2 regions of the Alteromonas sp. AWJ4_197 genome follow, and region 1 is predicted to be linked to the other one. Evidence: riboswitches for the same ligand, from Rfam matches in the RefSeq annotation. Region 1 holds a riboswitch; the other holds the start of a gene.

Evidence for each region. Region 1 has a riboswitch for cyclic di-GMP ahead of ACXAGC_RS12875 (hypothetical protein). Riboswitches for the same ligand answer to the same signal wherever they lie in the genome.
Region 2: another riboswitch for cyclic di-GMP. It lies ahead of ACXAGC_RS05125 (AAA family ATPase); the one in region 1 lies ahead of ACXAGC_RS12875 (hypothetical protein).

Annotation. Positions count from the first base shown of each region.
Region 1 is NZ_JBSWWW010000005.1:264,075-271,731, forward strand. It holds gene ACXAGC_RS12860 (GNAT family N-acetyltransferase) at 1-988, opposite strand, end outside; gene ACXAGC_RS12865 (acyl-CoA thioesterase) at 1,049-1,468, shown strand; gene ACXAGC_RS12870 (helix-turn-helix domain-containing protein) at 1,528-3,312, opposite strand; cyclic di-GMP riboswitch class I at 3,500-3,581, shown strand; gene ACXAGC_RS12875 (hypothetical protein) at 3,627-4,307, shown strand; TPP riboswitch at 4,431-4,533, shown strand; gene ACXAGC_RS12880 (TonB-dependent receptor) at 4,591-6,645, shown strand; gene ACXAGC_RS12885 (hypothetical protein) at 6,655-6,924, shown strand; gene pnuC (nicotinamide riboside transporter PnuC) at 6,917-7,537, shown strand; gene ACXAGC_RS12895 (phosphotransferase) at 7,515-7,657, shown strand, end outside.
Region 2 is NZ_JBSWWW010000002.1:382,271-389,927, reverse strand. It holds gene prsR (PEP-CTERM-box response regulator transcription factor) at 1-1,182, shown strand, start outside; gene ACXAGC_RS05135 (GGDEF domain-containing protein) at 1,193-2,410, opposite strand; gene ACXAGC_RS05130 (replication protein RepA) at 2,537-2,869, opposite strand; gene ACXAGC_RS05125 (AAA family ATPase) at 2,829-3,524, opposite strand; cyclic di-GMP riboswitch class I at 3,620-3,709, opposite strand; gene ACXAGC_RS05120 (alpha/beta hydrolase) at 3,977-5,023, shown strand; gene ACXAGC_RS05115 (YybH family protein) at 5,277-5,657, shown strand; gene ACXAGC_RS05110 (hypothetical protein) at 5,799-6,176, shown strand; gene secD (protein translocase subunit SecD) at 6,236-7,657, shown strand, end outside.

The DNA.
Region 1 (7,657 bases):
GAGGCTGGAGAAACTTGGTTCTGAATCCTTGTCCACTGCCTTCATAACCGTCTGTGGTAGAGCTTAAGATAACAAACGCAGGTGTTGATAATAAGCGCTGTAGCAGCGGCAGTGGCAGCGCTGCTGCTTCGTCTATGACGAGAACGTCAATGTTATCTTCGGATAACAGCGGGTTGTCCGTAGCCATCCACTGCGCTCTGTTTCCGCTTTCGCATTCTAAGGACGCGAGTAATCCTGAGACAGAGGCTTGCGAATACGCTGTAACAGCTACATTTAACCCCAATTTCAGAAAGTGGGCGATAATTTTACCGGATAAAAAAGACTTCCCTCTGCCTCTGGCTGCCTCAATACAAACACACTTGTAAGTGCTGCAGTCATTCTGCGTGATCTCGTCAAACACCTTCTGCTGGGCAACTGTCAGTCTGTCAGACTCTGAAATGCGGGAAACTTCCACAGGCTGCGGGGAGGGGAAGTACACGCTGTCACGGCTGATCACGCCCGTCTCCGGAGTGTCTGTTAAAGGGCGCAGAATCTTATCGATATACACACTGCTATTCAGTGTTTCTCCGTAGCTTAAAAAATAGGGGCGGGTAACCGACGGATGATTGTGCCAGCTATCTGATGGCGGTGTCAGGAGTATTAGTGTTCCGGATACTTTTACTGTGCCGGCCAGAGCCGTCAGTACAGATGGCCTGAATTGCTCCGAGAAGTCGATGATAACAATGTCATACTCACTGCCTAAACACTGCCGGTATAAATTGAGTGGCGTGATCTTCGTTATCGTGGATTTTGCTGTATCAACAGGCCTGGCGTTAAGTTCGCCGGCAATGCAAACAGAAATACCTTCAGGCAGTGATGAAAGTATGCCTTCTACTGTGGTGGCAAGGTGATGCTTATCGCCATGGATCACCAGTCTTTGCCGGTGATAATCGCTGGTATTACAAAACAAGGGTGCTGTAAGCCAGTCAGTCACAGTTGTCTGAGCCATTTGATATCATTTAACGTATAATCCAGCCGCTATTTTATCTATTGTTTACGAGGAATTCGAATGCGCTTTTTATCCCGCCGGCTTGTCATGCCCAATGATCTTAACTACGCCAATGCTTTATTTGGTGGCCGGGCGATGGAATGGATTGATGAGGAAGCGGCAATTTTCGCTATTTGTCAGCTGGAAACAAATTGTCTGGTCACAAAGCATATTGGTGAAATTACGTTTGAATCCCCGGCGTTACAGGGCGATATCGTTGAGTTTGGTCTGGAAACTAAATCGGTGGGGCGTACGTCGATTACGGTAACATGTCTGGTGAGAAATAAAGCGACCAAGAAAACCATATGTCTCGCTGATGATATTGTTTTTGTAACTCTCGATCCGGATTCCCGTACTCCGACGCCCCATGGTAAAACGATGGAGATATTGAAAGCACAAACAGAGGCTGAAATCCGCAGCCTGAATCTGAATGCAGAATAAACGGTTAAAGCCGCCTGCTCACAAGTTCTGATGCGGGTAAGCGGCACTGATCATTGATCTCAGGCCGCTGAAATCCGCCAGCTCGTCACGATCTCTTCCAGCATCTCACTTTGCACCTTAGTCAGCGTATCCTGACTGTATTCAGGTGTTTCCTGTGAATTCAACAGATTAAATGCAATAGTATGACACAATGTGATCTGACCCGTCAGGTTGTCAGAATTTCCATTTTCGTCGTTGCTGCACAGTTTCCACAATTGCTGATTCACTGCACTGTTAAAACCCCATCTCAGTAACATTAACGATGTTGCACCATACAGGCAAACGCCGTATTCATCATTGATACGGTTAAGGAAAACGTCAAATGAAGCACTTTCGTCCCAGTGAGTGACTGCGCCGTCGGAAAACAGACATTCGTCGTGAAAAATTAGAAACAGGGATAATGTGCCAAACAGTAAAAGCTGTTTGACCTGCTCAGTTTGGTCCTCGTTTAAGCGGTTAAAACCGAACAGGCGCTGAAAGATAGTCAGGCTCAGCAGCATCGCATCAGTGAGCAGGTTAACTTTATCAAACCGGCATTGAGAGGTTAGCAACTGCTGCGCTGCGAAAATTACGGCAAGATTCCGGATATTGCCGAGCCCGAGATTCCGGCCGATTGCCTGTTCAAGATTTTTGGGTACAGAGCCATAAACCGCTCTGCTGGCCTTGCTCATAACGTGGGCCTGAAAAATCGGATCTTTTTCAATCAGGGAGATCACATCCGCCAGCGTCATTGTTTCGCAGTCCATATTCAGCAGAGACTGAATTGAATTGGGCAGGGGAGGCAGGTTCTCCACCACATTAATGAGATTACCGTTACCTTTTTGAAAACGCAGGCGGTTGCCAAGCTGGCGTAGCTGTCCTGCACTGATCCCGGCATGTTCCTTAAAACTGCGCTCAAAGGATCGGCGGTCAGAGAAGCCAAGGCGGGCGGCGGTGTCTTCCGTTTTTTCGCCACTGAGTAACCGGTGACATGACTGGTCATGAATGTACTCTTTGAGTAATGCGCTGAAGGAAATTGACTCTTGCCTTAACTGGCGACGAAAAGCGGACTCCGTCTGACCGAGTTGCGTCGCTACCCATTCCGAACGGATCCGTGCCGGGCTCGGGGCTTTGAGAAATGCTTCTTTAACCTGCTGTTTTAACGGCAAATCATTGCTGGTGTCGAGGTTTCCCGCCAGCATTTTTTTAATCGACTGAGAATAGTAAAACGACGCCTGTGTACGCCACTTACTATTAAAAACCAGGCTTACAACGACTCCCTCATGTCTGATATCTCCGCTGCTGACTGGCTTTAACAGGCTTACCAGATGTTCGCCGGATGGCGGTAAGGTGACCGTGGTGAAGTCGAATTTTCTGCCGGCGAGGTGACGACACAAAGCGAGGAGAAAATAGCAGCGGAATTCAGTAAGAACAGGGTGTGATGACGGCTGAAACCGGAGACAGGTTTCATTTCCGTCAGTTTTTACGGTCAATGCTGCACTGTTGCCCAGAATATAGTGGTAGTGTTTCCCCAGTACATGGAGTGCGTCATCAATATGCTTACTGGCCGTGAGATACACCACCAGATTACTCATTTTGTTGAAATCAAGATAGCCAATCAGGGAGCGGCCAATTGTCTCATATTCACTGGCAGGACAAAGAGAGTGAAGAATAGACGCCAGCCCGTCATCGTCCATTTTCTCATTTTCTATTTGTGTGACGCTTTCGAGCATCGTTGTGTCATATTCGTTATCAAGTCCGTTATCCCTTCTCAGACTCAATAAAGCGCGGATGACTGCCGACCAGAAAAAACCGTGATACTGCACGTTTGCTCCCTATACCGGATCCCTTCAGTCAAGGATATAAGAATTACCTGTGGCTTGACAGAAAAAGGGTGAATTTTGTGTTGGTACAAATTTGTACCGGATTTCGTTCAGAAGTGTCCTGTTTTACTTGCGGGCCTCTCCCTATCATTACAACCGTCGACTCATTGGTGGAAACGTCACTTCCACAGAGTAGATTTGCCAAACCTGTCGTGAGGCAGGGACGGAAAGCCACGGGTCTTATACCGCCATAAGACAGCCGGGTTGCAGTGAAGTTGTTTAACTATTTTCAGGCACACACTGCTCAAGGAACATAAATGAAATTTAGCATCAAAACTGCAGCCCTGCTAACCGGCTTCTGTGCGGCATTCACGGCTAACGCCAACATTATCAGCAGCTACGATATTGACTTCGCAGCCCAGACTTTGACTGCACATCAACAAAGCGGCACGTCTAACTACGGAACATGGACAAATAATGGCAGCGTACTGAACCTGCGCGAAAACAGCTGGTTCACACTAAATCTGGATGATGCTTTCGGGATCCAGAGCCTGGATTTAGACAATTCTGCTTCAGATATTTTGTTGTCATTTGAATTTCGTATGACGCCGGGCAACAACAATACTAATGCAAACCCTTACTCTGAGATTGGCGGGATCTGGCTGGCAGATTTCTCTGCCGGTGAACAGAATAACGATGCCAGCCGCACGTTTGCTCTGGGTGGCACACAGAATTTCGGTCTGGATGACTTTACTTATACCAGCGAACCAGCCTGGGAGACCTTCTCTATTACTCTGGATGATTACATGTCAGGACTTATTACCGACATCGTATTCATTAACGATTGTGATGCAGCCAGCGGTTGCGGAGATATGAAGGTTCGCTTCCGGAATGCCTCTATTACAGAAGTCAGTGAGCCAACCGCCATGTCACTGATCCTTCTGGGAATAGGGTTTATGGGATGGCGCACAAGACGCCAGAATCAGAAGGTCGCCTGACCTTCATTGCCCGCCACGTCACATCGCGGGCTTTTTTATTGCTTTTTCGGGGCTGCCGGCAACTTGACTAAGTCACTGAAGTTGTTAGACTGCCCTCGCTTAATTTGCGGACTCCGTAATAAGCATTAGGCCAAGGGGTGCCGTCTTTACGGCTGAGATCCATTCCATGGGAACCCTTAAACCTGATCCGGATAATACCGGCGTAGGGATGGTGATAAAAGCAATCTGAAAACCTCAATACCTGCCGTAAAGCCGGATCTTTTTGATGATTAAAGAGATCCTAATGAAAAAAAACGCAATCCTTCTCGCACTACTTGCACTGCCTGCTTTTGCTGATGACACAGCAGACATCGAACGTATTACCGTCAGCGGTGATTTCCGCACAGCGACTCTCGATCAACTCAGTGCCAGCGCTTCTGTGTTATCAGGCAACCGCCTGGACAGCCGTCAGGCTACCTATATTGACAACGTATTAAGTATTGCGCCGAATGTGAATTTTGCGGCCGGAGCATCCCGCGGACGTTTTATTCAGATCCGGGGGATTGGTGAGCGCAGCCAGTTTGCTGAACCGATTAATCCTTCAGTCAGTTTCCTGGTCGACGATTTTGATTTCTCCGGTCTTGCTGCAGCAGGTGTACTTTTTGATACACAGCAGGTAGAAGTTTACCGGGGACCGCAGGCGACAGTCTTCGGAACCGGTGCCCTGGCTGGTGCGGTTAAGATTGTCAGCAATGCCCCCTCAGAAGAGAGTGACAGTCATTTTGAATTGTCTGTGGGAAACACATCTTTCTTCCGCGCTGAAGGTGCCCATGGCGGACAAGCGTCTGATTCTCTGGCCTGGCGTGCAGCATTTGTGCACAACAGCAGTGACGGTTTTATTGAAAATGACTTTTTGGGTGCCGACGATACCAACGGGATTCATGAGAATGCAGTAAGGCTGGGCACACTGTGGGATGTGACTGACAAAACATCCGTTGCGGTGGATTTACGCTGGTACGATATCAATAACGGTTACGATGCTTTCTCACTGGATAACAACCGTCACACATTGTCTGATGAACCCGGCTTTGATGAGCAGGAAACTAAAGCGGTCAGTGCACATATCAATCATGAAACTGCCGGAGGTTTGCTGGAAATCATTGCGACTATGGCCGGTCATGATATCGCTTACGGCTACGACGAAGACTGGACCTACACCGGTTTCCACCCCTGGGGCTATACGTCCTTTGATGCATATTACCGGGATGTTTCCCAACAATCTGCCGAGGTGCGTTTTACTTCTGCAGAAGATAAAAAAATCTTCAATGACACTACGACCTGGGTTATCGGCGGCCGCATCAATCAGAGTGAACAGGATCTACTGCGTCAGTATACTTATGCTGACGGCGACTTTATCAGTACTTTCGAACCGCAGACAACAGCGGTTTACGGTCAGCTTGATACACAGCTGACTCCGTCTTTATTGCTGACGTCCGCGCTGCGTGTTGAAAATTATGCCTATGATTATGCTGATAATGCGCAGGTTGTGTACGACGATGACACGACCATGACCGGCGGCAAACTTGCACTGACCTGGGATATGGGAGGGGACTACCTGTATGCCAGCGTATCCAGAGGCTACAAAGGTGCCGGCATTAACTATGATGAGCAGGTTAGCCGCGAGCGCCGCTTCTTTGATGCGGAATACAACTGGAACTATGAGGCAGGCTACAAAGGCAAATTGTTTGTTCCTGAATTGACAGCCCGCGCAGCAGTTTTCTTCATGGAAAGGGAAGATACCCAAATCAGCGATTTTGATGTTCAGGAACGTGAAGACGGTTCTGCCGCCTTTATCGATATTACGGCGAATGCCGATGTGGGCACAAATAAAGGGGCAGAACTGGAGCTTTCCTGGCAGGCAACGTCGTCCTGGACAGTGCAGGCCAGCGCCGGTTACCTCAGTGCCACCTTTGAAGGTTACGAGACAGCCGACGGTGAATATGTCAGTAAGCAGCGTCAGGCTCAGGCACCCAGATATACAGCGAACCTGTTCAGTGAGTTGTGGCTGACTGATTCTCTGGTATGGCGCGCTGATATGGACTTTAAAGACGAATACCGCTTCTCTGATGGCCATGATGAAACAGCGCCGGCCACAACGTTGTACAACACAGATATCACCTGGGTAAAAGGCATGTTGCGCACCACACTGTGGGTGAAGAACGTGTTTGATAAAACCTGGTACACCCGCGGTTTCGGTGGATTCAGTAACGACCCCCGTGATTACTATGAGTTTGCTGAACCTTATTATCAGTTAGGTGACGGCAGACAGTTCGGCGTCACAGCCCGTTTTCAATTTTAAGGAATCTCTATGCAGGTCATGGTTGAGTTATCTCTGTATCCTCTGGTGAATGAATACATTCCACCCATAAAGTCGTTCATTGACAGACTGAACAGTTACGACACCCTTGATGTGACGACCTGTTCTACCAGTACACAGGTCACCGGCGAGTATGCCGACGTTATGGCGGTACTGGGGAAAGAAATGCAGCGCACCCATGAAGAAGTCGGGCAGGCCATTTTTGTGGCCAAGTTTCTGAACTTCGATGTGATGCAGGCCCGTAAGGATCAGGATGACTGATTTCATCCCGCATTTCTTTGAACAGATAGCCGCGACATCACTGGCCGAGTGGGTTGCTGTGGTGCTGGCGCTGGCCTATGTCTGGCTGGCTGCCAGGCAAAACCGCTGGTGCTGGCTTTGTGCATTTATCAGCACGGCTATTTATACCTGGCTCTTCTGGCAGGTCACACTGCCGTTTCAGGCCATCCTGAATCTGTATTACATGGTGATGGCAGGATACGGGTATTATCAGTGGAATCGTCAGGCTGCCGGCGACGACCGGGTGCATTCCTGGCCATGGTATACCCATGCCATGCTGGTGCCGGGACTACTCCTGATTGCCTGGGGCTTATCCCTCTGGGCACAGGGGCAGTTCAACAGCGAACATCTGCTGCTTGATGCAAGCATTCAGGTGGTCAGTGTGGTGACTACCGTGATGGTGGCCCATAAGGTTTTACAGAACTGGTTGTACTGGATAGTGATCAATCTGGCTTCAGCTTATCTTTACGCACAAAGCGGCCTGATGTTGTCAGCGTGTCTGTTTCTGGGATATGTCGGATTTGCCGTATTTGGTTATGCACAATGGCTGAAACAATGGAAGATGCAGGAACATGACGCCCGCGCTTATCGTTAAAGCGTTAGCAGAGCCGTTGAAGCTTAGCGGTAATGCCATCTGTGAATCACGGCAGGGCGGGGATGTGAACCGCCTGTTCAATATCACTGACGGTGAGCGTGAGTTCGCTGTTAAGTGGTC
Region 2 (7,657 bases), on a different contig from region 1:
GCCTCTGAGGGGCTGAAAACCCTTGAAGAAATCATGGCTCTGGCACCGCGGACCAAAGTGATTGTTGTCACCGGCAATAACGATAAAGAGAATGCACTGAAAGCGATTGATCTCGGGGCTTACGATTTTTATCAGAAGCCCATTGATTCCGATACTATCAAGCTGCTGGTCAACCGCGCCCTGAATCTGGCTAATCTGGAACATCAGAACCGCATTCTGGCGAAAGCCCGTCCTGCCATGGGACGTATTATCGGTAATTCTGAGGCAATTCAGGTTGTTATGCGCAAGGCCGAGAAAATTGCCGGCACCGATATCAGTACGTTATTACAGGGCGAAAGTGGTACCGGTAAAGAAGTGTTTGCCAGAAGTATTCACGAACACAGCCCCCGTAAAGACAAGCCTTTTGTCGCGATTAACTGTGCGTCGATTCCTGAAAACTTGCTGGAAAGTGAATTATTCGGCTACGAAAAAGGTGCATTTACCGGAGCTAATAAAACGACTCTGGGTAAAATCGAAACGGCTCAGGGCGGTACACTGTTTCTTGATGAAATCGGTGATATGCCTATTGGCCTGCAAGCTAAAATGCTTCGTTTCCTGCAGGAGCGGGTGATTGAACGGGTTGGCGGGCGAACAGAAATTCCGGTGGATATCCGCGTGATCTGTGCAACCCACCGGGATTTGCAACAGATGGTGGCAGACGAAACCTTCCGTGAGGATTTATATTATCGTGTGGGCGAGATCCCTATCTTTATTCCGCCACTGCGTGAGCGCGACCAGGACATCATTCTGCTGGCCCGTACATTCCTGAATACATACCGGGAAGAGTTCGGTGCTAAAGCCAAGAGCTTCTCTGATACCGCCATCCAGGCCATGTTGAATCATAAATGGCCCGGCAATATCCGTGAAATGCAGAATAAGCTGAAATCTGCCGTCATTATGGCTGAAGGCTCTGTGGTGCAGGCTGAAGATTTGGGCCTTATGGCACCACGGGGAGACAACGAGCCGGAAACGCTGAATTTACGGGAAGTCCGTGAGATGGCGGAAAGCCGTGCTATCAGACGGGCCTATCAGACAGCCGATAAAAATATGTCAAAGACTGCAGAGTTACTGGGTGTGACCAGGCCGACCCTGTATTCTCTTATCGACAAATACCATATGGAAGACATTAAAACCGGCGTGTAACTCCCGCCGGTTATTCCATTGGCCACTCAATACTGGCCAGGTTGTTCAGGGACGTTTTTATCTGCACATCAGTGAGTGAGAACTTCCCTTCCAGCGGAGAGGGCGGCAGAACATTGTCGCTTTCTTTGCAGGCTTCAATGGCGCCCACCCAACAGTCTCTTTGGGATATTTTTGCTGCGTACAGACAATAATCCATCACCGCGAAGGTTTTTACCCAGTCCATTTCATAAGGATTTCTGGGACACAGAGGCATTGCACAAAACCCCACGCTGCAAGTGGCGTTGATCACCACATCATCTGGTAAGTGAAAACGCTTCTGACGCACCGCCTCAATAAGTCTGTCAGCCAGTTCCACCATATCATTACGGTTAGCGTTGCGGCACACCGCCAGAAATTCTTCGCCACCCCAGCGGATAAGCAAATCTGTCTGCCTGAACACTTCTTTTAATATACCGGTGAATTGCACCAGGAAGCGGTCACCGGCAAGGTGACCGTACTCATCATTGATTTGCTTAAAGTGGTCTATATCAATTAAAAAGCAGAGTAAGTCATGATTTGGCGGAAAGGTCTCATCATTAAGACTGGCGTAGTGATGTTGCACCCGGCTGATCTCACCCGGCAATTGAGCTGAGAGGAAGTTGCGGTTATACAAGCCTGTGAGTGCATCACGCATGCTGACCTGCTCCAGCGCATGATAAGCTTCTTCCAGCTGTTGATTTTTCTGCTCCAGCTCAGTGGTCCGGTTGCGGACTTCCAGTGCCAGCCGCTGATTTTGCCGGTACTGGTTATAACGGCTCCACAGCAAAAAAAGAAATAGTAACAGGGACACCAGGCTACCCAGCGATAACATACTTTCCAGGTTATGCTGACGCACCTGAGCCAGTTCAACAGTGCGGTTTTTCTCCTGAATCTCGAAATCCCTTGCCTGACGTTCCATCTCCACTTTGGCTTTCAGCTTCTCAAAGTAGATCGCCTGCTCCGTGTCCATCTGGTGTTCCAGTCTGGCGATGGTTTCGTCAACAGAGTTGAAAAAGGCCGGAGGCAGCACGTCCAGACGGGGGGCGATGTCATTATCGGCAGTCTGGTGAGCAATAAACCGGGCGACGGTGGTTTCCCGGCTGGGGGGGGCAGCCTGCAAATCTTCCTGTCTGACCGTACCCTGGGCACTAAGCAGCGAGGGAAATAATCCAAGCAGTGTAATCAAACTGCCTGACAGATAACTTTTCATCTTCATCCTGTTCAGAAAAAGTAAAACCGGGGAGCACAGTGACACCGTGCTCCCGTTGTTGCGTATTGGCGCGCTTTGCATTCCATGCAAACGCCTGCACCCGGCCGCCACCTTGTGGTATGTCTGTCAGGGTGTTTTATTTGTCAGTAAAGGCCTGATGTCTTCACTGCTTTGATTTTCTATCCATATTCTGATGAGTCTGGAACGGCAGATCCCTGTTTCTGCCGACAACTTTCCAAGTTTCTCAATTGCGCCTTCAGATAATGTAAATGTAGCACGTCGCATGGGACCGCAAGGCGTAATGTTGTCTTTGTTAGCAGAGTCCGTTGCCGGATAGACCTGCCTGATAACATGGTTACCTGCTGCGTAGGCCAGTGCGTCGTCAATAAATTCATCAACGCTCACCGGCTCAACAGGTTTAGCTGACGGCGTGGATTTTTTGAGGCTGCACAGACTCATAAGATTTCCCCTCTCTCCGCGACAGAAGTTCTTCAATGATATTGCGAATTTCTGCTGATGCTTTTCCGTCCGGCTCACTTTCCATGACTGACTGTCCAGACTCTTCAGAATCGTCATACATATTGCGGCTGTATGTCACTGAGTCCAGTACCGGTACTTCAAATGAACGACAGACATCTTTTGCTTCAAGGATCCTGCTGCCCAGCGAAGGCAGAGAAGGGCACTGGGTAATTACAAAAGCAGCATTCATGTCGGGATTCACCATTTTGCAGGTTGAAAGAATATCTTCCATATGGGGAACCGTTTTCAGATCCCGCCGTTTGGGACGTAACGGAATAAGAATGTGGTCAGCCACTGCCATCGAGGAGCGCAGCGCAAGGTTATCCTGTCCGCCACAGTCAATGACTACGTAATCGTAGTGCTCGCGCAGGCTCAGTAATTCGTTGCGGATCTTGCCGTACAACTGCACGCAGTTAATCGACGGCAATTTATCATTAGCTTTGCGTTCCTGAATCCAGTCTGAAGTAGTGCGCTGCGGATCGCAGTCGACCATCAGTACACTGGCATTTTTTTCAGTTCTCAGATAAACAGCGATATTTTGTGCAAGGCAGCTTTTGCCACTGCCGCCTTTCTCGCCACCAACCAAAACGATCATCGTTCGTTCCTCAACTTTTGATCCGTCATCACGGATAAACGGTTAACGAATGTGACTGAAAAAGTGAACATGAGCCGGATTAAGGACTATGCTTGTTCGGTAACCCCGCTATCATTATCTGTAATCAGATGGCAGACCGGAGGCTTTGCGTCACGGGCTTTCGCACCGCTTTGCCTTTTTCAACAGTACATTTTCGGGTAAGCGGCGGGGATGCCATGGCTTACCGGTAAGTCAGGATACTAGTCAAAACAAACGGTGTGCGCCGCATGCCTCACGATATTTAAGAATAAAAAAATATACCTGTCAGACCAGGTGGCCGGTGGCGACAAACGGGCTGCAGGACTTGGAAATCCGCGGTTCGCCCGTGTAAATCATTCTAATTAAAGTTATATCTGTTAATATGCCAACACATGGTGTTATTGAAAACTATACCCGCAAATAAGGAGAAGGGAGTGGTAAAAACATCCCTGTTGAGTTTGGTTCTGCTGGCATTCAGCACAGTCAGTTTCGGGCAGAATAATGCAATGGATGAAGCGTTTGATTCATTCAGTCATCTCTATGAAGAACGTTTCGGCCAGATCAGGGCATGCATGAACCCCACATTTCAGCGTTTCAGTGTGTGTTCTCCTGCTCTTCGCAACGATGGTAATGCGCCGTATATTCTGCATCACGGTAAACCTGTCGATACAGTGGTTGTTCTGCTTCACGGATTAAGCGATTCGCCGTTTTATATGTCTGGCATTGCACGGGCGCTGCACGACAAAGGTTACAACGTTATTGTGCCTTTAAACGTAGGACACGGCCAACTGGATGCCAGCGACGAAATGAGCGACAGCAATCTGGCAGAACGCTGGGGTGCACACCTGAGTGATGTCATGGCGCTGGCACCGCAACTTGGTAAGCACGTTTATCTGGGCGGTTTTTCCACCGGCGGCGCGCTTTCTGTTCAGCATTATTTGCATCACCCTGACAACATTGACGGCCTGATGTTATTTTCCGGTGCTCTGGCACTCGACAGCGGCGTAGAGCGGTTATCCGGGATCTGGGGAATTCAGTGGGTCGCCAGGTTTCTTGACGGTCACTATGAAACACAGGGGCCGAATCCGTATAAATATCCCACCATTGCCAGTTTTTCCGGACTTGAACTGATGGAAGTGATTGATGATGTGAGAGACCAGTTTGAACAGGGGAAAACTGTAGACGTACCTGTATTTGCCGCACATTCTCAGGCAGACACCACTACGCCTATTACAGGTATTGAAGATTTAATGTCGCGGGCAACCACGAAAACCAATACCTTTTTTATCATCGATGAGAGTTATAAATTATGCCATGCTGATGTGGTGGTGAATAAGAAAATGCTCAGTGATATGCATTTCGATAAATCCGGTGTGGATTTACGTGATCCCTGTGCGGCTCCCGGTGCTAATCCGCTGTTCCGCCAGATGATTATGATGCTGGGCAGCTTTATGGATGAAGCGGCACAGAAAGCCGGTTAATTGATTGACACAGTGCCCGGGATTGATTAATTTAACTCCATTATCGCTACGAACTAACATTGCAAACTGGTCAACATGATTTTTCAAACTTTGTCACAACCAGGCAAGCCACAATCTGCACTCATTATTCTACTCGCTATTCTCAGCAATTGGCGGGTTCGTTAGTACGTAAATGAACTGAAGAAAACCCGCCGCGAAGGCGGGTTTTTTGTTTTCGTCTTCGCGGTTTTAACAAAATACGGAGACGACAGCCATGACTCACCCGGTAACCCGGCAATTACATGCCATGCACGATGCAGTGAATAATAACGACTTAACTGCATTACAAACCCTGTATTGTGAAGACGCTTTTCTGGTTGATAAACCACGGGTATCCACACGCTCTGATCTGCAGCGTGCCCTCAGTGCTTTTAAACAACGGTATATGCCTGAACATATCGTCTCGCAGGGCGACGAGGTTGTCATTGAAGCCGGTGACACTGCGCTGGTCATAAGCAAGCTGTACCTGAATGCAACCGGCGCGGTGGACTGCAATGTGAAAAAAGCCATTTATGTATTCAGAAAAAATGCAGAAGGTGAGTGGCAATGCGCCATCGATAACTTCTTCGGCGTTGATCTGATAGATTATGTGTAGGTGATTTTGCTTACTTTCCGTTTTTTAAGTGGCCGGCCAATGGCAATGCGGCCATTGAAAATACGGATATCGCCACCATATCGGGTAAACTGCAAAGACAGACCGGCATTTAGGTTTGTCCGCTAACCGGAAGCTATATCCTTGTTGACGCAGGAAATTGAAACAGACAATAACGACAGAGGACCTTCAGTGAAACTGGTCTTCTTTTTGTTGTGGCTGTTGATTGCGTTTACCACGGGGAACGGTGCAGAGCGGCAGGTCCATGCCCAGTCAGACAGCCTGCAAAGCTCTGAACACGCTGCTATAGCATCAGGCCGCTCAGAAGGTCTGATAACACGATATCTGCAGCCCCAATCCCATTCCGGTGATCGTCCGGAACCGCTGCTGTTTACCGGCTCTGAACTGAAACTCGCCGGCGTTTACCGGATGCTGCTTAGTGTCGCTTCCGGTTTTTCTGAGCTGGCTGCCCGGCCTGCACAGCCTGTTTTTTCGCGCCCTCCTGCCAGGGCGTCTCCTTAATCCTTCATATTTGATATTTACGGGCCTCTGGCCCTGTTTACAATTTTTGAAGGACAATTATGAAACCATTTTCTGCACGGGGCGTGATGACCGCACTCGTGATTGTGCTCGGCCTTTTGAGCGCAATGCCCAATATTTTACCGCCGTCATGGCAACAACAATTACCCGGCTGGTATACCCAAAACCAGTTGTCTTTAGGCCTTGATTTACAGGGCGGTTCCCATTTATTGCTGGCCGCTGATACAAAGCCACTGTTTGATAAAGCCTTTACCGGCATGAAGGAGAGTCTCACTAAGGATTTGCGGGAAGCGGGGATCCGCTATCAGGTACTGTCTGCTTCTGACAATACCCTGCGCTTATCGATATCAGGAGCCGGCGGGCAATTTCAGCAAGCCCGTGAACTCGCCTTTGCTTACCGTACAACGGGGCAGGGCGAGCCGCAGTTCACCATTGAGCAAAACGATAACTTGCTCACAGTCAGTCTGTCAGAGTCGTTTAAGGAGAACCTGGTCAGTGATGCGCTGGAGCGCAGCGTGGAAGTGGTGCGCCGCCGTCTGGATGAGACCGGACTGGTCGACCCCGGCATTTCACGGCAGGGTAACGATGGCGTGCTGGTACAGATGCCGGGCGTTACAGACCCGTCACGTATCAGGGAGTTACTTGGAACAACCGCGCAAATGGAATTTCACTGGGTTGTTACGGATAGCAGTCGTGGCAGTACCGTGATAATGCAGGATATGGACGGCCAGCAACAATACCGTCTGGAAAAGCGGGTTGCGATGAAAGGTGAGCACATTACTGATGCTCGGCTTGCTTTCGACCCTGACACAGGCAACCCGGTGGTGACTTTCAAGCTCGACAGTTCCGGCGGCAATATTTTTGCAGCAATGACCCGTACACATATCGGTGAGCCGCTGGCGGTCGTACTGGACGGTAAGGTGATCACAGCGCCGGTAATACGGGCGGTGATTGGCGCATCGGGTGGGCAAATCAGTGGTAATTTCACACCGGATGAAGCTAAAGATCTGGCACTGATGTTACGTGCCGGTGCGCTGCCTGTACCCCTGACTGTGATTGAAGAACGGACTGTGGGTCCTGATCTCGGTAGTGATGCTATTAAGATGGGTCTGAGTACAGGACTTGCCGGTGCTGCACTGGTACTGGTGTTCATGACGGCACTCTACCGGCGCTGGGGGGCGATTGCCTGTGTAAGCCTGATGATTAACATGGGGCTGCTTTTTGGCGTGCTGAGTTTATTCAGGGCCACACTTACTTTACCCGGAATTGCCGGCATTATTCTTACTCTGGGTATGGCGGTAGATGCCAATATTCTGATAAACGAACGTATCAAAGAAGAGTCGTTGAAAGGGCGTGTCGCCGGGGCGGCAATCCGCGCCGGTTTTGATAAAGCCTGGTCAACCATCCTGGATTCCAGCCTGACAACCCTGATTGCCGTGAGTCTGCTTTTTATGTTTGGCAGC